DNA from 4 places in the Rhizobium sp. 05L419 genome. Region 3 is predicted to be linked to each of the others. Evidence: predicted binding sites of a transcription regulator. Region 3 holds the regulator's gene; each other region holds the start of a gene.
The links. The regulator LexA, encoded in region 3, represses DNA repair genes until DNA is damaged. The targets are predictions, from matches to a motif close to TGTTCNNNNTGTGTTCNG.

Region 1 (7,271 bases), on a different contig from region 3:
GATCTGCCCTCCGGCATCGACGGACGGACGGGGAGGGTTCTGGGTGCTGCTTTTCAGGCCGAACGGACCATTACCTTCATGACGCGCAAACCCGGCCACCTGCTGTTGCCGGGCCGGGAGCTTTGCGGCAGCGTGGAGGTGTTCGATATCGGCATACCGGAGCGGATCGTCCGCTCCGAAGCAAGAGGAGGGATCGCCGAGAACGGGCCGGTTCACTGGGCGCAGGTGTTGCAGTCGCCGGATCAGCAAACGCACAAGTACAAGCGCGGCCATTTGGTGGTGTTTTCTGGAGATGCCACCAAGACCGGAGCCGCGCGAATGTCGGCAATGGCCGGCCTGAAGGCGGGGGCTGGTCTTGTGACGATCGCCTCGTCGAACGAGGCGGTGGCAGAAAATGCGGCCCATCTGACTGCGGTCATGATGCATGTGGTCGACAGCGATGCCGACCTCCTCGGCTGGCTGAAGGACGAACGGCTGCAGACCTTCGTTCTTGGACCGGGCTTTGGAGCGGGTGCAAAGGCACGCAGTTTTGTCGCGGCGCTTCGACAGCGTCACCTTGTTCTAGATGCCGATGGGATCTCATCGTTTCGCGACGATCCGGCGGAATTGTTCGCCCTCTTCGCGAAAGGGGAGACCCGGCTTGTCCTGACGCCGCATGAAGGCGAATTCCGCCGTCTCTTTCCCGATATTGCCGACGACGAGACGATGGGTAAGGTCGACAAGGCGCAGGCGGCCGCACGCCGCGCCAACGCCGCGATCGTCTACAAGGGAGCCGATACCGTCATCGCTTCGCCGGACGGGCGCGCGCTGATCAATACCAACGCGCCGATCTGGCTTGCAACAGCCGGATCCGGCGACGTGCTTGCCGGCATTATCGGAGCGCTGATAGCGCAGGGAATTCCGGCCTTCGAGGCTGCGGCAGCCGGTGTCTATCTGCATGGCGAAGCCGGGATGCGCGCGGGCAAAGGTCTGACGGCGCAAGACCTTGTATCGTGCGTTTTACCGCCCTGACGCAGACGCCGCGGAGACCTCTTCCTGCAAGGCGATCGCGCCGAACGGTGCGTTGATTTTTCCTTCGTGAATCATGAAGGCAAAGACATCGCGAGGCTGCTCGCTCACCTCTCGTGGTTCGTCGATCAAAGGCAGGTCGCTGGGCACCTTGCCCTCGGCCCAGGTTTCAAGACGCTTCGCCCAGGCCGCAAGGTCGCTAGGCGGATAGCATGACCTGATGTCGTCAGAGCCCTTTTGCAGCCGCGCGTAGACGAAATCCGCGGTGACGTCGGCAATCATCGGATAATCGAAATGCTCGGCGCAGACCGGCGCCACGCCATATTTAGCAAGCAGGGCCACGAACTCCGGGACCTTGAAGGAGTCGTGGCGTACTTCGACCACGTGCTTCAGAGGAAGGCTGTCCTGTTTGTGCGGCAACAGCTTCAGAAAGGCCTCGAAATCATCCGGATCGAATTTCTTGGTCGGCGCGAATTGCCAAAGGATCGGACCAAGATGATGCCCGAGCTCCGTCAACCCCTGCGTCAGAAAGCGCTCCATCGATTCGCCGGCTTCCGCCAGCACCCGCCGGTTGGTTACGAAGCGGCTGGCCTTCAGCGAGAAAATGAACCCTTCCGGCACGTCGGCGGCCCATTTTGCGAAGGTCTCCGGCTTCTGCGAACTGTAGTAGGTCCCGTTGATCTCGATGACCTTTAGCTGGCGGCTCGCATAATGCAGTTCATCTTTCTGCTTCAAATCGCCGGGGTAGAAATGATCCCGCCACGGCTCGAAGGTCCAGCCGCCGATACCGACTCGAATGTTGCCGGATTTTGTCATTGAGTTCCTCCTCCGATTAGTCAGCGCTTCCACCTTGGCCAGCTCACTCAGGCCTCAGGTTCATTCCGCCGCCGCGACGGCTTTCCTCACCGGACGCCGTTCCAACAGCTCTTTGAGGAACTGGCCGGTGTAGGAACGCGTCTCCCTGACGATCGCCTCCGGCGTGCCGACCGCGACGATTTCGCCACCGCCGTCGCCACCTTCCGGACCGAAGTCGAGGATCCAGTCGGCGGTCTTGATGACTTCGAGGTTATGCTCGATCACCACCACGGAGTTGCCCTGGTTGACGAGTTCCTGAAGCATTTCCAGCAGCTTGGCCACGTCATGGAAATGCAGTCCGGTCGTCGGCTCGTCCAGGATATAGAGCGTACGGCCGGTCGAGCGCTTCGACAATTCCTTGGCGAGCTTGACGCGCTGCGCCTCGCCGCCCGAGAGGGTATTCGCCTGCTGCCCGACTTTGATGTAGCCGAGACCGACGTCCTTCAGGGCCTGCAGCTTGTCACGAACAGCCGGAACCGCAGCGAAGAAATCAACGCCTTCCTCGACCGTCATGTCGAGCACGTCGGCGATCGACTTCTGCTTGAAGGTCACATCCAGCGTTTCGCGGTTGTAGCGCTTGCCGTGGCAGACGTCGCAGGTGACGTAGACATCCGGCAGGAAGTGCATCTCGATCTTGATGACGCCGTCGCCCTGGCAGGCCTCGCAGCGTCCGCCCTTGACGTTGAAGGAGAAACGGCCCGGCTGGTAGCCGCGCGCCTTTGCTTCCGGCAGACCGGCGAACCAGTCGCGGATCGGTGTGAAGGCACCCGTATAGGTTGCCGGGTTGGACCGTGGCGTACGGCCGATCGGCGACTGGTCGATATCGATCACCTTGTCGATATGTTCGAACCCGTCGATGCGGTCGTGATCGGCCGGGTTTTCGCGCGCTCCCATGACGCGACGAGCGGCGGATTTGTAGAGCGTTTCGATGAGGAAAGTGGACTTGCCGCCACCTGAAACACCGGTAACAGCGGTGAAGACGCCAAGCGGGATGGACGCCGTGACATTTTTCAGGTTGTTGCCGCGCGCGCCGACCACCTTGATCTCTCTACCCTTCTTGGGCTTGCGCCGCTCGTCGGGAACCGGAACGCCGAGTTCGCCGGAGAGATACTTGCCGGTCAGCGACTTCGGGTTTGCCATGATGTCCTGCGGGGTACCATGGGCGATCACCTGACCGCCATGGATGCCGGCCGCCGGACCGATGTCGACCACATCGTCCGCCGTCAGGATCGCATCCTCGTCATGCTCGACAACGATGACCGTGTTGCCGATATCGCGCAGGTGCTTCAACGTGTCGAGTAGCCGGGCATTGTCCCGCTGGTGCAGGCCGATCGAAGGCTCGTCGAGGACGTACAAGACGCCGGTCAGACCCGATCCAATCTGGGAGGCGAGACGAATACGCTGGCTTTCGCCGCCAGACAGAGTTCCCGAATTGCGCGAGAGGCTGAGATAGTCGAGGCCAACATCGTTGAGGAAGCGCAGGCGTTCACGGATTTCCTTCAGAATACGAACGGCGATTTCGTTCTGCTTGGCCGTGAAGGTCTGCGGCAGCGTTTCGAACCAGTCGCGGGCAACGCGGATCGACATCTGGGTCACCTGGCCGATATGCAGCGTGTTGATCTTCACCGCAAGGGCTTCCGGCTTCAGGCGGAAGCCGTTGCAGGACGGGCAGGGTGCTGCCGACATGTAGCGTTCAATCTCCTCGCGCGCCCAGGCGGAGTCCGTCTCCTTCCAGCGGCGCTCGAGATTGGTGATGATGCCCTCGAAGTTCTTATGCGTCGTGTATGAGCGCGCACCGTCGGCGTAGTGAAATTCGATCTTCTCGTCCGTGCCGTTGAGGATGACGTCCCGCGCGTTCTCGGAAAGATCGCTCCAGCGGGCTCCGAGCTTGAAGCCGTAGTGCTTGCCGAGGGCTTCGAGCGTCTGATTGTAATAGGGCGACGACGACTTGGCCCACGGCGCGATCGCGCCGTCGCGGAGTGTCCGCTCTGTCTCCGGCACGATCAGGTTTGCATCGATCTTCTGCTGCGCGCCAAGGCCGTCGCATGTCGGGCAGGCGCCGGCTGGATTGTTGAAGGAGAAGAGCCGCGGCTCGATTTCCGGAATGGTGAAGCCGGAGACCGGGCAGGCGAACTTTTCCGAGAACAGGACGCGCTCGTGGGTTTCGTTGAGCGACTTGTTGGCAGAGCCGCCGGCTGCCGTTTCCTCTGGCGGCAGCGGCTTGTCGGCGAACTCGGCAACGGCGAGGCCGTCGGCAAGCTTCAGGGACGTCTCAAGGCTGTCGGCGAGGCGCGCCGAGACGTCAGCGCGCACGACGATGCGATCGACCACAACGTCGATGTCATGCTTGTACTTCTTGTCGAGCGTTGGGGCCTCTGCGATTTCGTAGAACTGGCCGTCCACCTTGACGCGCTGGAAGCCCTTTTTCATGAGCTCCGCAAGTTCCTTCTTGTACTCGCCCTTACGTCCGCGAACCAGCGGCGCCAGGATATAGAGACGCGTGCCCTCCTCAAAATCGAGAATGCGATCGACCATCTGGCTGACAGTCTGGCTCTCGATCGGCAGGCCGGTTGCCGGCGAATAGGGAACGCCGACGCGCGCAAAAAGCAGGCGCATGTAATCGTAGATTTCCGTCACGGTACCAACCGTCGAGCGCGGATTGCGCGAGGTCGTCTTCTGCTCGATGGAGATTGCCGGCGACAGCCCGTCGATCTGGTCTACGTCGGGCTTCTGCATCATCTCCAGGAATTGTCGCGCATAGGCCGAAAGACTCTCGACGTAGCGCCGTTGTCCCTCCGCGTAGATGGTGTCGAAAGCCAGCGAGGACTTGCCCGAACCGGACAGCCCCGTCATGACGATCAGCTTGTTGCGCGGCAGATCGAGGTCGATGCCCTTTAGATTGTGRTCACGCGCGCCGCGGATGGAAATCGTCTTCAATTCGCTCATCGTCTTCTGCTTCTGTGCTGGAACAAGCCCCTTATTTAGTGATGCCGGCGGGCGAGTCGAGGCTGAATGTCCATATGGGTGCAAGGTTTTCGATTCGGTTGACAGGATCATAGGGATAAACTAGAACAAATAAAGAACAAAATTCCTTGTGGATGAACCTGCCATAGGCGCCCATTGCGCGCTCTCTATGGTTTAAGGTGCATCGATTGTTTCAAGCGCCGCCGGGCAGGGCGGCAGGTAGGGTGAGAAGTATGGCTGGTAGCGTAAACAAGGTCATTTTGATCGGAAACGTGGGTGCAGACCCCGAAATTCGTCGTACGCAGGACGGCCGGCCGATCGCCAATCTGCGTATTGCGACGTCTGAAACCTGGCGCGACCGAAATTCCGGCGAGCGCCGGGAAAAGACAGAGTGGCATACCGTCGTCGTCTTCAACGAAGGCCTCTGCAAGGTCGTCGAGCAGTATGTGAAGAAGGGCGCCAAGCTCTATATCGAAGGTGCGCTACAGACCCGCAAGTGGCAGGATCAGCAGGGCCAGGACCGCTATTCGACGGAAGTCGTGCTGCAGGGCTTCGGTTCCACGCTGACAATGCTTGATGGCCGTGGCGAAGGCGGCGGTGCAAGCTCGGGTTCCGGCTTCGGCGGTGGTCGTGGCGGCGGCAGCGATTTCGGTGGCGGCGACGATTATGGTGCTCCGTCGCAGTCGTCCGGCCGCAGCGCTGGTGGCAGTGGCAGTGGCAGTGGCAGTGGCGGCAACTTCTCGCGCGATCTCGACGACGACATTCCGTTTTGATCGCGAGATCCGTCCGGACGTTTTTGACGGCGCACCTCGGGTGCGCCGTTTTGATTTGGGGTGTCAGCCAGCCGGAGCCAGGTTCATCACGGACTTGACTCCGTCGACCACGAACTGGGTCGCAAGTGCCGCCAGTATGACGCCGAGCAGCCGCGTCAGGATCGCGCGGCCCGTGACGCCGAGGAAACGGTCGACCCGGTCGGCGATGAGCAGAGCGAGAAGCAGCAGCAGCAGGCTTGCGGCGATGACGATGATCAGTTGCGCCCGTTCCAACGAGCCCTGCATCGAACCTGATATCAAGATGGTCGCCGAAATTGCACCCGGGCCGGATATCAGCGGAATTGCCAGTGGAAAGACGGAGATATTGTGGATGTGGTCGACGGTGATTGCCGTCGTGCTCGTCTTCTCCTTGCGGTCCTGCCGCTTCTCGAAAACCATCTCAAACGCGATCCAGAAGAGCAGTAGGCCGCCGGCGATACGGAAGGCGCCGATCGAGATGCCGAGCACACCGAGGACGCTCGCGCCGAAAAGGGCGAAAACGGCAAGAATGATGAAAGCGATGATCGTGCCGCGCATGGCGACCTGCTTTCGCTGGCCGCGGCTCATTCCGACGGTCAGCCCGAGAAATATCGGCGCCAGACCCGGCGGATCGATAGTGACGAGCAACGTCGTGAAGGCATTGATGAGTTGGTCGGCGCTTGCCATCGTCTCTCCATGAGCCCATATAGCGGCTCGGTGTCAGGCGATTGTGATGCGGGGAAATCAATTTTGCAAATAGCCCTGCTCGGATAGCGTGAATGCCGCTCCAAAAGGCTTGATTTGCCCTCGTTTGACTGCAAAAGCCTGTTCAAAACCCCTGCCAAAATTGGCGTATCAACAGCCTTTACGCTATAAATCTTCAAGTGATTCTAGAAGAGATCGTGATCCGTTTTGACTGAGCAAACACCCCCCGGCGGCGGGAAGCTCCCGCCAGGCATTGAGCCCATCTCCATTATGGAGGAAATGCAGCGGTCGTATCTCGATTACGCGATGAGCGTCATCGTCAGCCGCGCGCTTCCTGATGTGCGCGACGGCCTGAAGCCCGTACATCGGCGTATCCTCTACGGCATGTCCGAGCTCGGCATCGACTGGAACAAGAAGTACGTCAAATGTGCCCGTGTTACCGGTGACGTGATGGGTAAATTCCATCCGCACGGCAACTCAGCGATTTACGACGCGCTTGCCCGCATGGCGCAGGATTGGTCTCTTCGTCTGCCGCTGATCGACGGCCAGGGCAACTTCGGTTCCGTCGACGGCGACCCGCCGGCGGCTGAACGTTATACCGAATGCCGTCTGGAAAAGGCCGCGCATTCGTTGCTCGACGATCTCGACAAGGAAACGGTCGATTTTCGCGACAACTATGACGGCACCCTCTCGGAGCCTGTCGTCGTTCCCGCGAAATTCCCCAACCTCCTGGTCAACGGAGCGGGCGGTATCGCCGTCGGCATGGCGACGAACATTCCGCCGCATAATCTGGCTGAAGTGATCGACGGCTGCATCGCGCTGATCGAAAATCCCGCGATCGAACTGCCTGACATCATGCAGATCATTCCGGGACCTGACTTCCCGACTGGCGCCAAGATCCTCGGCCGCGCCGGCATCCGCTCGGCCTATGAGACCGGCCGTGGTTCG
Region 2 (7,271 bases), 190 kb from region 3:
TCCAAAATCATTCAGGTTATTGCCGCCGGCGCCTTTCATCTTGTAAAGGACACCCGTCACTTGGATTTGGCACATCTGTGCCTCTCTAAGTACGTGGTGGCGCGCGATTCTCCATAGTAGGTCTCTAAGGGATGGGTATATGTCTCAGCCGCGAAACGGCACCCCAGGTGATGTCGAGGAAATCCATTGGCCCTCACTGGTGGCAGCCGTCTCGTCCATTTCGGCGGTCGGCATAGCGATCGGCCTTGGGCTTCCCCTTCTCAGCATCATTCTCGAAAAGCGCGGCATTCCATCGACACTCATCGGCCTGAATACGGCGATGGCGGGGATTGCGGCGATGGTTGCCGCACCGATCACGACGAAGCTGGCGCACCGCTACGGTGTTGCGCAGACAATGATCTGGGCCGTGGTGATTTCGGCGCTGAGCGCAATCAGCTTCTACTATGCCCAGGACTTCTGGATGTGGTTTCCGCTACGATTCGCCTTCCACGGCGCAACGACGACACTTTTCATCCTGTCGGAGTTCTGGATCAACGCTGCCTCGCCTCCCTCCAAGCGAGGATTCGTGCTCGGCATCTATGCGACCGTGCTGTCGCTGGGCTTTGCGGCCGGACCACTGCTCTTTTCAATCCTCGGCAGCGACGGACTGCTTCCCTTTGCGGTCGGCGCCTGCGCGATCCTTGTCGCCGCAATACCGATCTACATTGCCCGCTATGAGAGCCCCGTCCTTGAAGAGAAGCCGGAGTTGCACTTCATGCGCTACGTCTTCCTTGTGCCTAGCGCCACGGCAGCAGTTTTCATCTTCGGAGCCGTCGAAGCAGGTGGCCTGGCACTTTTTCCGATCTACGCAGTGCGTGCTTCCTTCACCGAAACGCAGGCGGCGCTACTACTGACAGTCATGGGCGTCGGCAACATGATCTTTCAGATCCCTGTCGGGCTGCTCTCTGATCGCATGAAGGACAAACGTCCGCTGCTCGCAGGGATGGCATTCATGGGCTTCATCGGCTCGCTGATGCTGCCGCTGCTCGTGCACAGCTGGATCATGATGGCCGCCGTGCTGCTCTTCTGGGGCGGCTGCGTTGCCGGGCTGTATACGGTTGGCCTCAGCCACCTCGGCTCCCGGCTGACCGGCTCCGACCTCGCGGCCGCCAACGCGGCGTTCGTCTTCTGTTATGCAGTCGGCACGGTTGCAGGCCCGCAGGTCATTGGCGCGGCCATCGACGTCGCCGGAAACAACGGCTTTCCCTGGGCTATCGCCGGCTTCTTCGGCCTTTATGCCGTGCTTTCCGCCATAAGACTGCTTTTCATCCGAAAGCGGGCTTGACTTTTCGGGCTAGATTCGTAGTTTCGCGCCAGAATTTGCCGTGGAGCCTATCCGGCCTTCCACGGCTTTCATTTTATTAAAGGCAGGACGACCATGGCCAAGGCTACAACAATCAAGATCAAGCTGCTGTCGACAGCCGACACCGGTTTCTTCTACGTCACGACGAAGAACAGCCGTACGATGACGGACAAGATGACGAAGACCAAGTACGACCCGGTTGCTAAGAAGCATGTCGAGTTCAAGGAAACCAAGATCAAGTAATCGCTTGATCTCTTAGGTTTTTCGAAAGGCGCGCGCCACACGGCTGCGCGCCTTTTTGTTTTCCGGCTGTCCGCCAAGTGGGTGCAGAAACGCAAACAGAAACGCCGTCCTGCCCGTTCGACGGGTAGGACGGCGTTTTCACGAAAGGGGGTCGACCGACAAGCAACGCGGCACGAGGAACCGCTAGTGTTGCATGCCAGCCGACCGACCCCACGACCCAGGAGATGCGGCGGACCTGAGCATCATGGGGTATCTTTGCGCCACCCGACGGTAGCGTGTTTCTCTTATGAGCCGATAATTTGCGCGAAAATGAAAGAAAATCAACAAATTCTTAATGGTTAGAATTCCGAGGTTGATTTTATGGTTAAAAGTCCAAGTTTGAGACGCTATTGCTCTCATCTAATCATCTTTCGGGGCGAGAATACCCGTCGCGGCGACAAATGAACACGAAATATAGCCCAATAGTATTACCCCCATCCCGCTTCTGCTCAAGCTCGACGATCATCCGGATTGAGGAAAGCTACCAGAATAGGCGAATTTGGCTCATATTTTTGTTAACCTGGCGGCGCGCTGTGCTTTGAGGGACACCTTCCAAGAGACTTGGTCCTGGCATCTCTTCGAGCCGTACTTGGCTGTATTTCAAACACTGACAGTGCAGGTCTAAGCGGAATATCCGTCACGTTTCTGTGGATGACTTAGGAGCCTCGACTGCAAACTCGCATCAGGCGGCAGCGACCACGCGATTGCGTCCTGCGTTCTTTGCCTCGTAAAGCGCGAGATCAGCCTGCTTCATCAGATGTCCAGGCGTCACGATGGACGGCGTGCGCGAGGAAATCCCGAAAGATGCGGTAACGCTGAGCTCCTGCCCGGACGACTTCACCATGAAGGGTGAGGTCTCGATCACGGCGCGCAGCCGCTCTGCGACGGTTGCGGCAACCTCCGGCGACGTGTCCGGCATGACAACGACGAATTCTTCGCCGCCATACCGGCAGGCAAGATCGGCACCGCGGACGGTCGAACGCACGCGGTTTGCGAACTCCCTGAGGATGTCATCGCCGGCATCGTGACCGTAGGTATCATTGATCTGTTTGAAGCGATCAATATCCGCGATGAGCACCGAGAGCGGACGCCCGCGGGCCATCGCGCGACTGAAGAGCGTATTGATATGGTTATCGAGATAGCGTCGGTTGCTGAGGCCTGTCAGCGGATCGGTCACAGCCAGTTCGATGGTTTGCTGTACGCTGGCGCGCAAGCGATCGTTGTAGTGCTTCCGACGCATTTGGGTGAGGCTGCGCGCCACGAGCTCATTAGGATCGACCGGCCTCACGATATAGTCGTTCACCCCAAGATCGAGCGCTCGCACGACCATTTCGTCGTCACCCTGTTCGGTAATGATCAGGATAGGCAAAAAGCGAGTACGCTCCAGCGACCGCAACTGCGAGCACAAACGCAGGGGGTCATAGTCTTCAAGATTGGCATTGACGATCACAAGATCGAAGGGGTTCTCCGACGCCTCAAAGATCGCCGCCTGCGCATCCGAGATCGCAAAGACATCGGCGATCGGCTTCAACGTCTTTATGATGCGTTCCTGTGAGTTGGCGCGGCCGTCGACCAGCATCACCTGACCGCTTTCCTCGCCCTGCCCATCGACACGCAAGAGTCCATCGATCCCCATCGTCTGGGCGGTCTGCGCACGTATGCGCAGCTCGTCGCTCAACGTCTTGAGGCGAAGCAGGCTCTTGACGCGGGCTATCAATTGAAGATCGTTGACCGGCTTCGTCAGAAAATCGTCAGCTCCGGCCTTCAGGCCGCGCACGCGGTCGGCTGGCTGGTCAAGCGCCGTCACCATGACGACAGGAATATGCGAGGTTTTCGGGCTCGACTTCAGCCGCTCGCACACCTCAAATCCATCCATGCCCGGCATCATGACGTCGAGCAAAACGAGATCGACTTGATTTCGATCGCAAATCGCCAGCGCCTGATAACCATCGGCTGCCGTTATCACGTCGAAATATTCGGCAATCAGCCGAGCCTCGAGCAGCTTCACGTTCGCCGGAATATCATCAACGACCAGGATTCGCGCAGTCATAGGCTTCTTTCCGATCTATCAGGCATCGCCTAGGTACGTCTTGATCGTCTCAATGAATTTGGGAACGGATATCGGCTTTGACACGTACGCTTCACAGCCACCCTGCCGGATCCGCTCTTCATCGCCCTTCATCGCAAAAGCCGTCACCGCGATCACCGGGATGACATGCAGCTCATCGTCTTCCTTCAGCCATTTGGTGACCTCGAGCCCTGATACCTCCGGCAATTGGATGTCCATGAGGATCAGATCCGGGCGATGCTTGCGCGCGAGATCCAACGCCTCCATGCCATTGCGCGTCTGAATCGTCGTGTAGCCGGACGCCTCGATGAGGTCGCGAAAGAGCTTCATGTTGAGCTCGTTATCCTCTACAATCATTACCTGTTTGGGCATGATATGCTGTCCTACGTCCGTTCTGGAAACCGTTCAGCCGCACAAGAAAGACATGCAACCGCACGGACCCATGAAACCGATAGCCCGACGCTATCGGTATTTGGTTGAAAAATAGGTAATTTCCCGCAAGAAATGCAGAGCAACTTCAAGAACTCCAAGCAACTCGCAAACGATCCGCAAGAAACCGCCATCTCGGTTCTCGCCTGGCTTGCCAGCGAGCCTGATTTGTTCGGCCGTTTCCTCGCATTAACAGGCGTAGAGCCCGCGCAAGTGCGCCACGCAATCGATGATCCGGGCTTCCTATCCGGGATGATGGACTTTCTTATGAACCACGAACCGACAGCCGTGGCCTTTTGCGAGGCGACGGGCACAGCGCCCGAAGCGCTCAATGCCGCGTGGCTGCATTTTTCGCCGCCCGGACTTGGATCAGGGGAGTATTGAGTTTGGACGTTGTCACCGATCCCCACCAAGTCAGCCTCGGCGACCGACCGCTCGTCGTTTGCGACATCGACGAGGTCGTTCTGGAGTTTCTTTCGCCCTTCACAGCATTTCTGCGGTCGCACAGCTACGATCTCCTTCCCCGATCGTTTCGGCTTCACGGCAATATCGTTTCCTTGCTCGACGGCAGCGAAATGGACAAGGAGCAGGTCTATGCTTTCGAAGACGCCTTCTTCGCGAACCAGCATCTCTGGCAGAGGCCAGCGGAAAGAGCGGTCGAAACGTTGAATGCGCTTTCCGCCGACGCCGACGTCGTTTTTCTGACTGCGATGCCGCCCCGCCACCACGGCGTCCGGCGAAAGCTTCTCGACCAGTTCGACCTCTCCTTCGACATGATCGCATCCGAAGAGCCCAAGGGGCCGATCGTCGCCAAGCTGCACGATCGCCGAGACCTGCCTGTCGCGTTTGTGGACGATATCCAACGCAATCTCCTTTCTGTGGCTGATCATGTGCCGGAATGTCTACTCGTCACGATGATGGCCAATGCGGATTTCAAGCCCTTCGCGCCCCCGCCGATCGGAACGATTCTAGCTGCGACCGACTGGGACCATACGGGCGAGATTTTGCGCCAGTATTTTGCGACGGCGACGCCGAAGGACGTCAGCTCGGTCGCGTAGACGGCCGCTTCAGCGACCCCGCGGATATGCACCGCAAAACCTCAAGCGCGCCCTTGAGACTCAAAAGCTTAGAGCGTAATGTCGCGGCGTTCAACCTTTGTTCTCGCTTATGACACCTGCGCCCGCCAAGACACCCGGCTTCTGTCGCGACTGCCTTGCCGAGCAGAAGGCGGAAACGCGTCGCTGTACGGCCTGCGGCAGCCCTCGCCTCGCCCGGCACAAGGAACTCTACGAACTGACGCTGGCACATATCGACTGCGACGCCTTTTATGCCGCGGTCGAGAAGCGCGACAACCCCGATCTTGCCGACAAGCCGGTGATCATCGGTGGGGGCAAGCGTGGTGTTGTCTCTACCGCCTGCTACATCGCCCGCATCCATGGCGTTCGCTCTGCCATGCCGATGTTCAAGGCATTGGAGGCCTGCCCACAGGCGATCGTCATTCGGCCGGACATGGAGAAGTACGTCAGGGTCGGGCGCGAGGTGCGCACCATGATGCAGGAGCTGACGCCGCTCGTGCAGCCACTTTCGATCGACGAAGCCTTCTTGGAACTCGGCGGTACCGAGCGACTGCACCATGATCCACCGGCCAGAACGCTCGCGAAATTCGCGCGCCGTGTGGAGCAGGAGATCGGCATCAGCGTTTCAGTCGGGCTTTCCTATTGCAAATTCCTTGCGAAGGTCGCCTCCGACCTGCAGAAGCCGCGCGGATTTTCCGTCATCGGCCGCGAGGAAGCCGTCTCCTTTCTCGCGCCGCGGCCCGTCACGACGATCTGGGGCGTGGGCAAGGCGCTCGCGGCGACACTCGAGGCCGACGGTATCCGCACCATCGGCCAGCTACAGACCATGGAGGCAAATGACCTGATGCGCCGCTATGGCAGCATGGGACAACGGCTTGCGCGGCTTTCACGCGGCATGGATGACCGAGAGGTTCACCTCAACGATCCGGCAAAGAGCGTGTCTGCCGAAACGACATTCTTCGACGATATTTCCCGCCACGCGGACCTCGTGCCGATCCTGCGCAGCCTTTCCGAGAAAGTCTCCTGGCGACTGAAGAAGAACGGCATCGCCGGCCATACTGTTGTCCTCAAGATGAAGACGGCCGACTTCAAGTCGCGAACGCGCAACAGGAAACTGGAGGACCCGACCCAGCTCGCCGACCGGATCTTCCGCACCGGCATCGATCTTCTGGAGAAGCAAACAGACGGCACGAAGTTTCGCCTGATCGGTATCGGCGTCACCGATCTCTGCGATCCGGCGCGGGCAGATCCGCCCGATCTCGTCGATGTGGACCAGGGGCGTCGTGCCGCCGTCGAGGCGGCAATGGACAAGCTGCGCGACAAGTTCGGCAAAGGTACGGTCGAGACGGGTTATACCTTCGGCGGCAAGCGCGATCACTAATATGTGAGGCCGCATCACCGCCGGCTATTTCAAGTTTTCCTTAAGCTTCCCCGACTACGCTTGCCCTCAGGTATTGCGTATTGGTTGGTTGGAATGTTCTCGCGTCTTGTCTTCGGCCTCGGCTTGCTGTCAGCCACCGCACTCGTGCACCCCGCGCTCGCCGCGGACGCACGCACACTGCAGATCTTCGTGTCGAAGGATAAGCAGTCGCTTGCCGTCTATGAGGGTGGCGACGTCATCGCGACGTCGAAGGTTTCGACGGGTAAGCCCGGCCACGGGACTCCCAGCGGCATATTCTCGGTGATCGAGAAGCAGAAATACCATGAATCCAACCTTTATTCGGCAGCGCCGATGCCGTTCATGCAGCGACTGACGTGGTCAGGCATCGCCCTCCACGAGTCAAATTCCGTTCCGCACTATCCAGCCTCGCACGGATGCGTGCGCATGCCGGGCGCATTTGCGAAGCAGCTCTACAGGATGACCGAAATGGGTGTCCCGGTCATCATTACCGATGCGGAGACGACGCCAAGGCCGATCGAGCATCCGATGCTTTTCCATCCTGAAATGCCGGAGCCCCCGCCGCTGCTTTCCGACGCCGTGCTTCGGCCGGCCATCGGACAATTGCCGGTCCAGGTGGCGATGAACGAAGTCGCCATTCCGAGAGCCCAGGTGCAGCCTGTCGTGGCGCCCATC
Region 3 (7,271 bases):
ACAAGACGCGGTCGAGGTGAAACCAGGATCGTACGTGAAGGAAGCCGTGTTTTTGTAGAGGGCGCCGATATCGATGACGTCAGGGCCGATCGTGCCGCTTTTCACGGCGAGGTCGACCGACTTGTCACCAAGTTTCAGTGTTGCGCTTCGATCCGTCATTGTGATCCTCCAAACTGGCGGGTGGCGCCATAAAAGCGCCATAGGGTTAAGCGTCGTCTGCGATAGCTATATGATCGCGCGGTTAATGCCAAGTTCTCTCGACGCCATTTTGTGCATCGCAGTATCAACTTTTAAGCAGCGCAGCGATGCCCGCCGCGCATAGCGGAAGCCGATGATTATCCTTGTCTTTTCCGCGTTCCGATTTCTCTTCGGAATTCAATCGATTATTGTTACCTGAAGCGTCGGAAGCCTGCATTCTGGTTGCGGGTAAGGGTGGCTTGCGGGTGCGGACGCATGCCGGAGTCGAAAACGATCGAAGCGGGGTCGGCAGCGTCGGAGGCGGCGCGCCCGCAAAATTTCTGCGCTCTTCCTGACGAGGACGGCCGTGCCATAAGGATACGGCCCGCGCAGACGCAATCCGCTTCTCGCTGGACGGCAAGAACCGAACGCGCCACTCGCAGATATGACGCCGCCGGGCGCAGCCTCGCGCTGGGCGAGGAACTCGATCACGGACGGTACTCCCCTGATCTCGCCGGTCTTTCTGGGAGCAGGCGCGGTCGCGTGGTTCAAGTTCGATTCCGACGTTGCTTCGACGCGGCTCGCGGCACGGTTCGTCGTTCTGCTCTTGGTCATGCTGGCGGCCGGGATCCGGCGCATGATCGTCCGGCGAGCCGCTCTGGCCGGCTTGCTGTGCGTGATCGTCGCCGGCAGCCCATCTGGAAACCCGGCGCGCGGGAACGGTGATCCTGGATTCCGTCGTGACGACCACGCTGACTGGGCGCGTCGAGCGTCGGGAAGGGAACGACAAGGGCCGATGGCGCTACATCGTGGGCGTGACCGAGACAAATGCTTCGAGGGTGAGGCGTGCGCCGACGCACGTGTCCCTGGTCGCGCACGGCTGCGCGCCGCTGGAAGTCGGTGCCTGGCTTACAAGGCGCGTCCGGCTGATGCCGCCGGCGGGGCCTGCACTTCCAGGCCTGAACGACTTGCCTTCTCCGCCCACTTCGACGGGGAGGGCGTCAATGGTTTCTCTCTACGCAGAATGAGGCAATGGAGTGGCTCTACCGGCTAAGGAGCGGCATCGGCGATCGTATCCGATCAATCCTGCCGGGCGATAGAGGTGTCTTTTGCGGCATCGCTGGTAACAGATGAACGACGCGCCATCTCTCCGGAAACGACCGAGGCGCAACGCCAGTCCGCACTCGCCCATATCGTTGAGATTTCCGGTCTGAACATGGCGCTCTCGGCCGGCATCTGATTTGTCGGGCTGCGGTCGCCGTCCGGGCTCTTCCCAGCCTTCGCGCAGGCCTATCCGGCAAAGTAGATCGCAGCATCAGGTGCGCTTCTGGCGTTGCGGCCTATTGGCTCATTTCGGGCTTTGCCGTCTCCGCCGAGCGCGCTTTCATCATGATGGCAATCAGTGATAGCGGCGGATGAGGCCGACAAGCTTGCCCTGCACCTTGACGCGGTCAGGCCCGAAGATGCGCGTTTCATAGGCGGGGTTCGCGGCTTCGAGCGCGATCGAGGCACCCTTGCGCCGAAAGCGCTTCAGTGTCGCCTCCTCGTCATCGACAAGCGCGACGACGATATCACCCGGATTTGCTGTGCTGCCGTTGCGGATGATGACAGTGTCGCCGTCGAAGATACCGGCATCGATCATGGAGTCGCCCTTGACCTCCAGCGCATAGTGTTCGCCCGAACCAAGCATGTCGGCTGGAACCACGATGTCATGGGTATTGTTCTGGATGGCTGAAATCGGAACACCTGCTGCGATGCGTCCCATGACAGGCACGGAGGCCGAATTGCCGTTATCGGCACTGGGAGCCGGCTTCGGTGCGGCGGGCGCGACCATCTGCGGCTTTCCGAGGCTGCCCTCGATGACGCTCGGCGAGAACCCACGTCGCGGTTGAAGGCTCGGATTGTACGCTTCCGGGAGCTTGATGACTTCGAGTGCGCGGGCTCGATTGGGCAGTCGGCGAATGAACCCCCGCTCTTCGAGCGCCGTAATCAGCCGGTGGATGCCCGATTTCGACGCAAGGTTCAGCGCATCCTTCATTTCATCGAAGGAAGGGGGGACACCGGACTCCTTCATTCGCTCGTGAATGAATAAAAGAAGTTCCTGTTGCTTGCGTGTGAGCATCGAAGTCAACCCCAGAGTCGTGAAACAAAGCCAGAACAGACACTATATGTTCCATATGTGTTCCGCAAGTACCTAAATTTTCGTAAAACTTGGCTCCGATTTGTCGCGTTTTTACACTTCATTCGACGTATGCCGCTGAGGCCTCTTGCATTGTCGTGCAAGCCAGCGCACATCATTCGCGAATTTCGGAAGAGGATTTGCCATGAGTGAAGCCCGTCCGCTGGACCATGTTGTCCTGCCTGTCGCCAATGTCGGCCTGGCGCGCGAACGCCTTGGCAAGCTCGGTTTCACCGTGGCGGCCGATGCGCGCCACCCGTTTGGTACAGAAAACGCCTGCATCTTCTTCGCCGACAAAACATATCTCGAGCCGCTCGCAATCGCGAGTGCGGATGCGTATGAGGCGTCGATCAAGAAGGGCAACGTCTTTACAGCGCGCGATCGCGCCTTCCGCTTCCGGTGCGGCGAGAACGGCCTCTCGGCAGTCGTCCTGGCAACGACGGATGCCGATCGCGACCACGCCCGTTTCCATGCCGACAGGATAAGCGGCGGCGAGATGCTGCAGTTTGAACGTCCGATGAAGATGCCCGATGGATCCGAGACGACCGCGGCTTTTAGGCTCGCCTTCGCCGCGGACCTTCGTGCACCCGATTTCTTTCTCTTCACCTGCCAGCGGATCAATGCACTTCCTCCAGACCGAAAGACGCTGGAAACGCATACCAACGGCGTGACCGGGATCGCCGAGATCGTGCTCGCCGCGCCGGACCCGAAGGCGTTCGGCCTGTTCCTGCGCTTTTCCTCTTCGGCGCCGTTGGTCCGGGACGAAGCGTTTGGCATTAGCCTTGCCACGCCCAATGTTCGCATCAGCATTCTTTCGCCGGATGGACTGAATGCCTATTTCGATCTCGCCGCGCCCGGCACCGATCGCGGCCTGCGCGGCGTTGCCATCGTGTTCAAGGTCGGCGATCTCGCCGTGACAGAAGCGCATTTGGCTGCTAACGGGATCACCTACACGCGCAAGAACAATCGAATTCTGGTAAAGGCAGCGTCCGGGCAGGGCGCGCTCTTTGCCTTCGAGGAGAAGTGATGAGCCAGACAAACTCCGAAGTCGCAGTTGGCGAGGGTGCCGGCGCGGTTGTATTTTCGAATAGCGGCAAACTGTCCCTGATCGCCGGCCCCTGTCAGATGGAGAGCCGCGATCATGCGTTCATGGTCGCCGGCGTACTCAAGGAACTCTGCGACAAGCTCGGCATCGGACTGGTCTACAAGTCCTCCTTCGACAAGGCAAACCGCACCTCGCTTTCAGCACAACGCGGCATCGGCTTGCAGACGGCGCTTGAAGTCTTCGCCGATCTCAAGAAGGAATACGGCTTTCCCGTTCTGACCGACATCCACACGGAAGAGCAGTGCGCCGAAGTGTCGACCGTTGTAGATATTCTGCAGATACCGGCTTTCCTCAGCCGCCAGACGGATCTTTTGGTCGCTGCCGCCAGGACCGGCCGCGCGATCAACGTCAAGAAGGGGCAGTTTCTGGCGCCCTGGGATATGAAGAACGTTCTCAACAAGCTGAATTCGACCGGCAATCCGAACATTCTGCTATGCGAGCGCGGCGCCTCCTTCGGCTACAACACGCTGGTTTCCGATATGCGTTCGCTGCCGATCATGGCGGCCATGGGCGCGCCTGTGGTTTTCGATGCGACCCATTCGGTCCAGCAGCCTGGCGGACAGGGAGGCTCCAGCGGCGGCCAGCGCGAATTCGTCGAAACGCTGGCACGCGCGGCCGTTGCCGTCGGCGTTGCAGGTGTGTTCGTCGAGACGCATGAAGATCCCGACAACGCGCCGTCGGACGGTCCGAACATGGTCTTTCTCAAGGATATGCCGCGCCTTCTCGAAAAGCTGCTGGCCTTCGATGCGATCGCCAAGAACTGACGTTCAAAAGACTGACATGATCGTGTAATAGGGCACGCACGACGATCGTCATTGAGGACGCGCAAACCGCGATTGTAATTTGCGCGTCTTCGACTAAGACGAATTTCAAACGATTTATCCACCCTCGAGCAGGAAGAGCCGATGACCGCAATTACCGATATTATCGCCCGCGAGATTCTCGACAGCCGTGGCAACCCCACCGTCGAAGTCGACGTCTATCTTGAAGATGGCAGCATGGGCCGAGCGGCGGTTCCGTCGGGCGCTTCGACAGGCGCGCACGAAGCCGTCGAAGTTCGCGACGGCGGAAAGCGCTATCTCGGCAAGGGTGTCGAAAAGGCCGTCGAGGCCGTCAACACGGAAATCTTCGACGCAATCGGCGGCATCGATGCCGAAAACCAGATCCAGATCGACAATCTGATGATCGAGCTGGACGGTACGCCGAACAAGTCCCGCCTCGGCGCAAACGCCATCCTCGGCGTTTCGCTCGCCGTCGCAAAGGCTGCAGCCGAAGCCTCCGGCCTGCCGCTCTACCGCTACGTTGGCGGCGCCAGCGCGCACCTGCTGCCGGTCCCGATGATGAACATCATCAACGGCGGCGCGCATGCCGACAACCCGATCGACTTCCAGGAGTTCATGATCCTGCCAGTCGGCGCCGATTCGATCCGCGAAGCGGTCCGCATGGGTTCGGAAGTCTTCCACGTCCTCAAGAAGGAATTGTCGGCGCAGGGCCACAACACCAATGTCGGCGACGAAGGCGGCTTCGCACCGGGCCTGAAGAGCGCGCCTGAGGCGCTCGATTTCATCATGAAGTCGATCGAGAAGGCCGGCTACAAGCCGGGCGACGACATCTCGCTTGGCCTCGACTGCGCATCGACCGAATTCTTCAAGGACGGCAAGTACGTTCTCGAAGGCGAAGGCCGGACGCTTGAGCCGGGCGCCATGGCCGAATACCTGGCAGAACTCGCAGCCAAGTACCCGATCATCTCGATCGAGGATGGCATGGCGGAAGACGACTGGGACGGCTGGAAGGCCCTGACCGATCTGGCCGGCAAGAAGGTTCAACTGGTCGGCGACGATCTTTTCGTCACCAACTCCGCGCGCCTGCGCGACGGCATCCGCATGGGCGTTGCCAACTCGATTCTCGTCAAGGTCAACCAGATCGGCTCGCTGACGGAAACGCTGGACGCCGTCAATACCGCGCACAAGGCAGCCTACACCGCCGTCATGTCGCACCGTTCGGGCGAAACCGAAGACTCGACGATCGCCGATCTCGCGGTTGCCACCAACTGCGGTCAGATCAAGACCGGCTCGCTGTCGCGCTCGGACCGCCTCGCAAAGTACAACCAGCTGATCCGCATCGAAGAGGGGCTCGGCCCGCAGGCTCGCTACGCCGGCCGTTCGATCATCCGCGGTTAATTCCGTCTGATTTCAAACATTTGGAACCCGCGCCCGTCCGGCGCGGGTTTTTTGTTGTGCGACGTTCATAGTCAACGGACGGTTAATCTCTCATCGGTAGTCTCACTCGCAAAGGTAATGCGTTTCGAGAATGCGTGTATGTGGACAAAGCACCATAAGAAGAAAAAGATCGGCCGGTTCGTCGTTCCGGCCATGGCGGTCGCCTTTCTTTCCTATTTCGGCTACCATTGCATCCATGGCGATTACGGCCTGCGCGCAACCGAAGTGTTCGAGCGCCAACGTGTCGCGCGGGAGAGGGAGCTGGCGGTTCTGAAGGGCAAGCGCGAGCATCTTGAAAATCAGGTCGCGCTGTTGAGTGATGGTTCGATGGACAAAGATATGCTGGACGAGAAAGCGCGTCTGCAGCTGAATTTCTCGCGTGCCGACGAGGTCGTCATATTCAATCATTATTCGAATTAACCAAATACAGGTTAATTGAAATAAGTGTAGATTTATCAATAATTTAACGCAGAATATGAGCCATGCATTTATGGCATTGCTGTGGCGAAATTTCTTCCCTATGGTACGCGCCACCTAAGAACCGATAAACCCATAGGGAGGGTTGAATGGCGCCGCGAAAAAACGCGACCGTTTCCAGCCGCAAAACCAGCGCGAAACCTGCACGCAAAGAATCGAACGGAGGTGCCATTGCCGACTTCGATCGCGATGAGGAGCTGAAGGCCTATCGCGAGATGCTTCTCATCCGCCGCTTCGAGGAGAAGGCGGGTCAGCTTTACGGCATGGGCTTCATCGGCGGTTTCTGTCATCTCTACATTGGCCAGGAAGCTGTCGTCGTTGGCATGCAGATGGCCCAAAAGGAAGGCGATCAGGTCATTACGGCCTATCGTGACCATGGTCATATGCTGGCCACCGGCATGAGCGCCCGTGGCGTCATGGCGGAACTTACCGGACGCATCAGCGGCTATTCCCGAGGCAAGGGCGGCTCGATGCACATGTTCTCCAAGGAGAAGCATTTCTACGGCGGTCACGGTATCGTTGGTGCCCAGGTGTCTCTCGGCACGGGTCTGGCTTTCGCCAATCGCTACCGCGGTAACGACAGCGTTTCGATTGCATATTTTGGCGACGGTGCCGCCAACCAGGGCCAGGTTTACGAGAGCTTCAACATGGCTGCTCTCTGGAAGCTGCCGATCATCTACATCGTCGAGAACAACCGCTACGCCATGGGTACGTCGACAGCGCGCGCCACGGCTCAGTCGAACTACTCGCTACGCGGCTCGGGCTTCGGTATTCCCGGCATTCAGGTCGACGGCATGGATGTTCGCGCCGTAAAGGCGGCGGCCGACGAGGCGCTGGAACATTGCCGCGCCGGCAAGGGCCCAATCATTCTCGAAATGCTGACCTATCGCTATCGCGGCCACTCCATGTCCGACCCGGCGAAGTATCGTTCCAAGGATGAAGTGCAGAAGATGCGCTCGGAATCCGATCCGATCGAGCAGGTGAAGGCGCGCCTCATCGAGAAGGGCTGGGCATCTGAGGACGATCTGAAGGCGATCGACAAGGACGTCCGCGATATAGTTGCCGACAGCGCCGATTTCGCCCAGTCCGCTCCTGAGCCGGATGCGTCCGAGCT
Region 4 (7,271 bases), on a different contig from region 3:
GAGGAAGATGCTGCTGAGGATGGTGAGGATGATCGGTTCGACGAAGAAGATCGCAATGGCATCGGCAACCGCCATGTACTTCAAGGTGGTGACGAAGGAGATCATCGAGATGGTGATGATGGCGCCGCGGATCGCGTGAAAGAAGCTCTGCCTCCACGTCGTATCGACCAGGTTCTTCCGCCACAGCACGATAGGCAGCATGCAGAGCGCCTGCACCGCAAATCGTGCGGCGGTAATCTCTGCCGACGGGATGGTGGCGATGGCGAGCTTCGAGAAGATGTCGATGATCGGTGACACGAGAACCGAGATGGACATCAGCATGAGCCCCATCATGACCTCCGAGGAGGCGGATGCGGGGAGGGTGGAGCTGCCGTTGTTCATTGTGCGTCCTTCTTTCAGGACGTCGCGAGCGCTTCATCACACCAATCGGCGAATGCCGAAATGGCGGCCTCGGCGCCGACTTCATTTAGAGTCTCGTGGCGCATGTCCCGATATATCTGCGTGGTGATACGAGAGAAACCGGCGGCTTTCAAATGGTTTGAAAGCCAGACGATCGCTTTTCCTCCCTCCGTTGCCGGATCCTCGCCACCGCCGACCAGATGGATGGGTGTTTGCACGGAAAGCCGTGCCAAATGATGCTTCTGCGGCGCGCGGTAGGTCAATTCGAACAGGTCGAGCCACAGGGACACGGAAGCGTCAAAGCCGCACAGCGGGTCGGAGATGTACTTGTCCACTTCAGCGGGATCATGAGACAACCAGTCGAAGTCCGTGCGCCTGCCGCTGATCGACTGGCCCCACGTGCCGAAGGTCAGCTTCGGCAGTATGCCGCTTGGTACGTCCGAGCCTTTCAAGGCGCGCTCGGCAAGCAGGATCGCCTGCGCGACGCGGCCGGCGATGCCAGGGTTGAAGTTGGAGTTCCAGACTGCGATCGCGTCGAATTTGTCGGGATAGGCGACCGCCGCATTGAGCGCGATCAGGCCGCCCATCGAATGACCGAAGAGCACGACCGGCAGCCCCCGATGCCGTCCTGCGACGTGATCCCGAAACGCTGCTACGTCATCAATCACGCGCCGGGCACCTTCGCGGCGCGCAAAGCGACCGATCGGCGCGTCTGGCGCCGTTGTCTCGCCGTGGCCGCGATGGTCGTGGGCGTAGACGTGATAGCCACGGGCTGCCATGCTTTGCGCGAAGGCTGCATAGCGCTTCGAATGCTCGGCCAACCCGTGGCAGACGAGAATGATCCCGTTTGCTTGCCCGATGGCCGGCTGATGGTGAAAGGCAAGCCTGGCCCCCGGCGTCGCGAGGCGCTGTGTTTCTGCAAACATTGTTTCCTCCGTCGCGCGAGAAGACCAGAACAGCTGCCAAATGCAACAGGCCCTTATGTTTGTGCCGAGGGAATTTCAGCACCCTGTTCTTGCGGCTTGCGAAAACACGTCTGGCGTGTTTATTTGTTCATGCATTGTTCTTTGGCAGCCGTGAGGTGGAGTGAGGATGAGAAGTCTGTTCTTGCGTTTGGCCGTGGTTATCATCGTCGTTGCCACCGCCGGTTCTGCCGGTGCTGAGGCAGGTGGTGGACGGACGCGTTTCATCCTTGCGGCGAGCTGGCAGCCGGCATTTTGCCAAACCAATCATCGCAAGGCGGAGTGCGCGAGCCAGACGGAGGAGCGGTTCGACGCGACCAATTTTTCACTGCACGGTCTCTGGCCGCTGCGAGAGAACTATTGCGGCGTGTCTGACGACCTGCGCGCGGCCGACAAGGGCGGAAGCTGGAACGAACTGCCCGCCGTGACGCTCTCGGATGCCTCCAAGGTCGCACTCGACAAGGCAATGCCAGGCACGCAATCGGGACTTGAGCGGCACGAATGGCTCAAGCATGGTACCTGCACCACTATGAGTGCCGATGATTATTTCTCCACGGCGATTCGGCTGGTGGGCGAATTGAACGATTCTGCGGTTCGCGATCTCTTCGCGTCCAGGATCGGCAAGACGGTGACGTCGCAGGAGATCAAGACGGCTTTCGACACGAGCTTTGGCGCGGGGGCCGGAGACCGCATAAAGATGAGCTGCCGCCGCGCCGGTCAAAACCGCGTCATCAGCGAATTGACGATCGGGCTTTCGGAGGAGGCGACAACCGACGATGGGGCCAGCCTTGGCGACCTCATACAAGGCGCCGGTCGGACATCGTTCGGCTGCAATGAAGGGATCGTTGACGCGGCCGGATTTTGATGCCGAGGCACGATGGCTGTTCTCCTCGATCCGATCGAGAGAAGGCTCGCTCCATGGCCCCTTGCAGGCGACGACGACGGCCGGTCTTCAGAGCATACGATCGCCAGGACGACTGCCCTCCCGCTTTTCCGGATCGACCATTCAAAGCTGAAATCGCCAGCGCCTTCCGAGTGGAATTCCATTGAAGGTATCAGAAAGCGTCTTGTTTTTTGGCGCTGCGCGTTGCTCCCGGGCGCCAATTCGCCTACATAGCGGCAAACTTAAAATCCCCCCCGCGGAGCACTTCATCAATGGCACGTCAGTTCATCTACCATATGTCGGGGCTCAACAAGTCCTACGGCGCCAAGAAAATCCTGGAAAACGTCAACCTGTCTTTCTATCCGGATGCCAAGATCGGCATCCTCGGACCGAACGGCGCCGGTAAGTCGACCGTGCTGCGCATCATTGCCGGCCAGGACAAGGAATTCACCGGCGAAGCCTGGCTCGCTGAAGGTGCGACGGTCGGCTACCTGGAGCAGGAGCCGCATCTCGATCCTGAAAAGACAGCTTTCGAAAACGTCATGGTCGGCGTTGCCGACAAGACGGCAGTGCTCGAGCGTTACAACGAGCTGATGATGAACTATTCCGATGAAACCGCGGAAGAGGGCGCCAAGCTTCAGGACATCATCGACAGCCAGAATCTCTGGGACCTTGAGCAGCAGGTCGAAATGGCGATGGAAGCGCTGCGTTGCCCGCCGCGCGAGGCCGACGTCACGACGCTGTCGGGTGGTGAGCGCCGTCGTATCGCGCTCTGCCGCCTGCTGCTGTCGCAGCCAGATCTGCTGCTGCTCGACGAACCGACCAACCACCTGGACGCCGAGACCATCTTGTGGCTCGAAAAGCATCTGCGTGCCTATCCCGGCGCCGTGATGATGATCACCCACGATCGCTACTTCCTCGACAACGTGACCGGCTGGATCCTCGAGCTCGACCGCGGCCGCGGCATTCCTTACGAAGGCAACTACTCCGCATATCTGCAGGCGAAGGCCAAGCGCATGCTGCAGGAAAACCGCGAAGAAGCCGGCCGTCAGAAGGCAATCTCGCGCGAACAGGAATGGATCGCGTCCAGCCCGAAGGCCCGTCAGGCCAAGTCGAAGGCGCGTATCAAGTCCTACGAGCAGCTTGTGGATGCCGCCGAGAAGCAGCGTCCCGGCGACGCGCAGATCATCATCCCGGTCAGCGAGCGTCTCGGCCAGGTGGTCATCGAGATGGAAGCTATCTCCAAGGGTTTTGAGGGCCGCACGCTGATCAACGACCTGTCGATCAAGCTGCCGCCGGGCGGTATCGTCGGCATCATCGGGCCGAACGGCGCCGGCAAGACGACGCTGTTCAAGATGATCACCGGCCAGGAAAAACCGGACAGCGGTTCGGTGCGCATCGGCGACACCGTGCATCTCGGTTATGTCGACCAGAGCCGCGACGCGCTCGATGGCAGCAAGACGGTCTGGGAGGAAATCTCAGGTGGCGCCGAAGTCATCAAGCTCGGCAAGTTCGATATGAACTCTCGTGCCTATTGCGGCGCCTTCAACTTCAAGGGTGGCGATCAGCAGCAGAAGGTCGGCAATCTCTCCGGTGGTCAGCGTAACCGCGTGCATCTGGCGAAGATGCTGAAAGCCGGTGGCAACGTGCTGCTGCTTGACGAACCGACCAACGACCTTGATACGGAAACGCTCGGCGCGCTGGAGACGGCACTCGAAAACTTTGCGGGCTGCGCGATCATCATCAGCCACGATCGCATGTTCCTCGACCGTCTGGCGACACACATCCTCGCCTTCGAAGGCGATGGCCATGTGGAATGGTTCGAGGGCAATTTCGAGGACTACGAGCAGGACAAGGTCCGCCGCCTCGGTGCGGACGCCCTCAACCCAGGCAGCCAGGCCTACAAGCGCCTAACTCGCTGATTTCTGGCGTTTCGCATGCAATTGGTAAAGCCGCTGGGTCACCCGGCGGCTTTTTTTATCGCGGCGCCATGTCGCTAATTGCGCAGCGAAGTTCGTGATTGGATGGAATTGTTGCTTGCAAGAGCTGGCTAATTCACATAAAGATATCTTTATATGTTGATTGGATCGGATATGGGTGAGCCCGTCAGGCTTGGTTTGGATGCGTTGGTGGACGTGCTGCGGGCAGCCGGTGAGCCGACGCGCCTGCGTCTGCTCGCGTTGCTTGCCGCCGGCGACGTGACGGTCACCGATCTTACAGAAATTCTTGGGCAATCCCAGCCTCGCATTTCCCGCCATCTCAAGCTGCTCGGAGAAGCGGAGCTGATCGATCGCTATCAGGAAGGGGCTTGGGCCTACTTCCGGTTAAGACAGGACGGCAAGGCGGTGGCCTTTGTCAGAAGTCTTTTGACGCATGCCTCCGAGAGCGATCCTGTGATCCTGCGTGACGGCGAGCGTCTCGCTGCGGTCAAGCGCCAACGCGCCGAGCGGGCGCAGGACTATTTCAGTCGCAATGCGGCTGAGTGGGACGAGCTTCGCCGCCTGCATGCTGCAGACGAGGAAGTCGACGCGGCCGTCATTCGGCTGCTCGGCAGCCAGCCGATCGATTCGCTTCTGGACCTAGGCACGGGGACGGGTCGTATCCTTGAGCTGCTTTCCGGCCTCTACCGCCGTGCAATCGGCGTTGACGCCAGCCGTGACATGCTGAGTGTGGCACGGGCCAATCTGGACAAGTCGGCCATTACCAAGGCCTCAGTCCGCCACGCCGACATCCTGAACCTGCCTTTCGAGGCACAGGATTTCGATCTGGTGACGATCCACCAGGTCCTGCATTTCTTCGATCAGCCTGATATCGCGATCGGCGAGGCGGCGCGCATGCTGCGCCCCGGCGGGCGGCTGGTCATCATCGATCTGGCGCCACACGCGCTGGAATACCTTCGTGACGAGCACGCACACGTGCGCCTCGGCTTTTCTCACCAGTCGATGTCCGATTGGCTGCGCAAGGCCGGGCTCGATGTCGAGCAGGTCGTCGATCTTCATCCGGGTCACCAGGGCGGGCAGGGACTTACGGTCACCATCTGGCTCGCACGGGACCCAAGGCGTCTGATGGCCTCTGTCGAGAGCGAAAGCGCCGTACCTACATTTGCCGGGAGAGAGTGACATGGCTTCAAACAGCGACGCGCGCCGCAGGATCGGCATTTCCTTCGAGTTCTTTCCGCCGAAGTCGGAAGAGATGGAAGGCCAGCTGTGGAACACGGTCAGCGAGCTGCAGGACTGGGATCCGGACTTCGTGTCTGTGACCTATGGGGCCGGCGGCACCACGAAGGCGCCGACGCTGGCGACCGTGTCGCGGTTCCTGGCAGGAACGCCGCTTGCCACCGCGTCGCATCTGACCTGCGTCGGAGCGACGAAGGAAGAAACTCACAGCGTCATCGACACATTCCGCAATGTCGGCGTCAAGCATTTCGTCGCGCTGCGGGGCGATGCCCCCGGTGGCGTTGGCGCGCCTTATCAGCCGCATCCTGGTGGTTATGCCAACGCGGCGGAGCTCGTTGCGGGACTGCGCGAGATGGGCGAGTTCGAGATTTCGGTTTCGGCCTATCCCGAGAAGCATCCGGAAAGCCTCGATACGGCCGCCGACATCGAAATGCTAAAGCGCAAGGCGGACAACGGCGCCGATCGCGCGCTGACGCAATTCTTCTTCGATAACGATAATTTCGAGCGCTACCTGGAAAAGGTTCGCGCGGCTGGTGTCAACATTCCTGTCGTGCCGGGGATCATGCCGATCCTGAACCTGACGCAGCTGAAGCGCTTCGCAGGTGCCTGCGGAACCATTATCCCTGGCTTCCTCGATGAACGCTTTGCGGGCTTCGACGACAAGCCGGAGGAACGCGCCAAGGTCGCGGCCGAGGTTGCGGCCGAGCAGATCGAAGATCTTGGTCGCCGTGGCATCAGCGACTTTCATCTCTACACGATGAACCGCGCTCCGCTGGTCTCTGCCGTGCTGGCCAATCTCGGTTTGAAGCGCAGGGAAACGAAGAGCGCTGGCGCTGCTGCCTAGCGACCGAAAAGCCGCTGACGACCCAACAGTAAAAAAGCGCATGTCCTCGTGACATGCGCTTTTTTAATTCTTTGAGCTGTTCGCTATTCAGGAGTTTCGGCATTGTCCGTTTCGGGCGGCAGAAAAGTCAAATGAAAAGCATCGACAAAACAAATAGAAACGCCGCACCGATCAAAAGGACATTCAAGGATCGTGTCAGTCCCATGTCTGTCTCCTTGCGTTAACGGCTGGATAATATGTCGGGAATACGACGCTTGAAAGTGAATTTTATGCTGCGGTGCGGCAGAAATGTCACGCTTTTGCGGGTTTTGACGCACTAAAGCACTGAAATAGAAATGCAAATTGCGCCGCAAAGTTACTCACACTTTTTAACGAACTGTAAAATTGGGGGACCCCGCGTTTACAGATGTGGCGGGTTCAAGGTCCGTCGACCGCATTGCAGTGCCGGGAAATCCCGAATCTAAAAGCCGGGCCAATGGCCCGGCTCGAAAAAAGCGGTTCAACGATGTCTTAGAGCGCGCCCAGCAGCGCCGGTGTCGCCCAGCCGTCTGCGGGCATCCCCAGTCGCTGTTGCTCCCTCTGGATTGCGACGCGCGTACCGGAGCCGAGAATCCCGTCGATCGCACCCACATCGTGGCCGCGCGTGTCGAGCTTCGTCTGCAGTTGCTTCATCTGGTCGTTGGAAAGGCCCTGTTCCGGAGTGCCTTTCAGATAGGGCTCGGCGCCTGAAAGACGCGTGCCGAAATAGGCAGCCGAGGTGGTGTAGATGAACGATTTGTTCCACTCGAGATAAATCTGGAAATTCGGGTAGGCGATGAAGGCGGGTCCAAGGCGGCCCTGGGGAAGCACGAGGTCGCCGCGCAGGCTGCCGAAACCGGTGTTGCCGTCGCGTGGCTTCACACCGAGCGCGAACCATTCACCGGCAGTCATGGAACCTCCGAGGCCCGATTTGTCAAACGGCAGCGTGTCAGGAACGGTGACTTCCTGAAGCCAGGGCTGTCCCTTCT

Region 1: a site for LexA is predicted at 4,931-4,948, ahead of uvrA (excinuclease ABC subunit UvrA). Genes of this name have one in related genera too.
Region 2: a site for LexA is predicted at 5,267-5,284, ahead of AC1DMK_RS01880 (DNA polymerase IV). Genes of this name have one in related genera too.
Region 4: a site for LexA is predicted at 1,450-1,467, ahead of AC1DMK_RS05055 (ribonuclease T2 family protein). Genes of this name have one in related genera too.

What each region holds. Positions count from the first base shown of each region.
Region 1 is NZ_JBFTOF010000002.1:161,856-169,126, reverse strand. Features, by position in the region: gene AC1DMK_RS03165 (NAD(P)H-hydrate dehydratase) at 1-1,011, shown strand, start outside; gene AC1DMK_RS03160 (DUF72 domain-containing protein) at 1,000-1,824, opposite strand; gene uvrA (excinuclease ABC subunit UvrA) at 1,885-4,809, opposite strand; gene AC1DMK_RS03150 (single-stranded DNA-binding protein) at 5,061-5,600, shown strand; gene AC1DMK_RS03145 (MarC family protein) at 5,664-6,305, opposite strand; gene gyrA (DNA gyrase subunit A) at 6,531-7,271, shown strand, end outside.
Region 2 is NZ_JBFTOF010000001.1:353,010-360,280, forward strand. Features, by position in the region: gene AC1DMK_RS01850 (MFS transporter) at 140-1,324, shown strand; gene rpmG (50S ribosomal protein L33) at 1,418-1,585, shown strand; gene AC1DMK_RS01860 (PleD family two-component system response regulator) at 2,307-3,674, opposite strand; gene AC1DMK_RS01865 (response regulator) at 3,693-4,064, opposite strand; gene AC1DMK_RS01870 (DUF3572 domain-containing protein) at 4,197-4,505, shown strand; gene AC1DMK_RS01875 (hypothetical protein) at 4,508-5,179, shown strand; gene AC1DMK_RS01880 (DNA polymerase IV) at 5,289-6,578, shown strand; gene AC1DMK_RS01885 (L,D-transpeptidase family protein) at 6,672-7,271, shown strand, end outside.
Region 3 is NZ_JBFTOF010000001.1:159,001-166,271, reverse strand. Features, by position in the region: gene gltA (citrate synthase) at 1-159, opposite strand, end outside; gene AC1DMK_RS00855 (ComEC/Rec2 family competence protein) at 1,280-1,417, shown strand; gene lexA (transcriptional repressor LexA) at 1,577-2,299, opposite strand; gene AC1DMK_RS00845 (VOC family protein) at 2,502-3,383, shown strand; gene kdsA (3-deoxy-8-phosphooctulonate synthase) at 3,380-4,225, shown strand; gene eno (phosphopyruvate hydratase) at 4,367-5,641, shown strand; gene AC1DMK_RS00830 (FtsB family cell division protein) at 5,780-6,100, shown strand; gene pdhA (pyruvate dehydrogenase (acetyl-transferring) E1 component subunit alpha) at 6,247-7,271, shown strand, end outside.
Region 4 is NZ_JBFTOF010000003.1:204,719-211,989, reverse strand. Features, by position in the region: gene AC1DMK_RS05065 (DMT family transporter) at 1-381, opposite strand, end outside; gene AC1DMK_RS05060 (alpha/beta hydrolase) at 396-1,325, opposite strand; gene AC1DMK_RS05055 (ribonuclease T2 family protein) at 1,492-2,226, shown strand; gene ettA (energy-dependent translational throttle protein EttA) at 2,517-4,166, shown strand; gene AC1DMK_RS05045 (metalloregulator ArsR/SmtB family transcription factor) at 4,338-5,363, shown strand; gene metF (methylenetetrahydrofolate reductase [NAD(P)H]) at 5,365-6,264, shown strand; gene AC1DMK_RS05035 (lytic murein transglycosylase) at 6,775-7,271, opposite strand, start outside.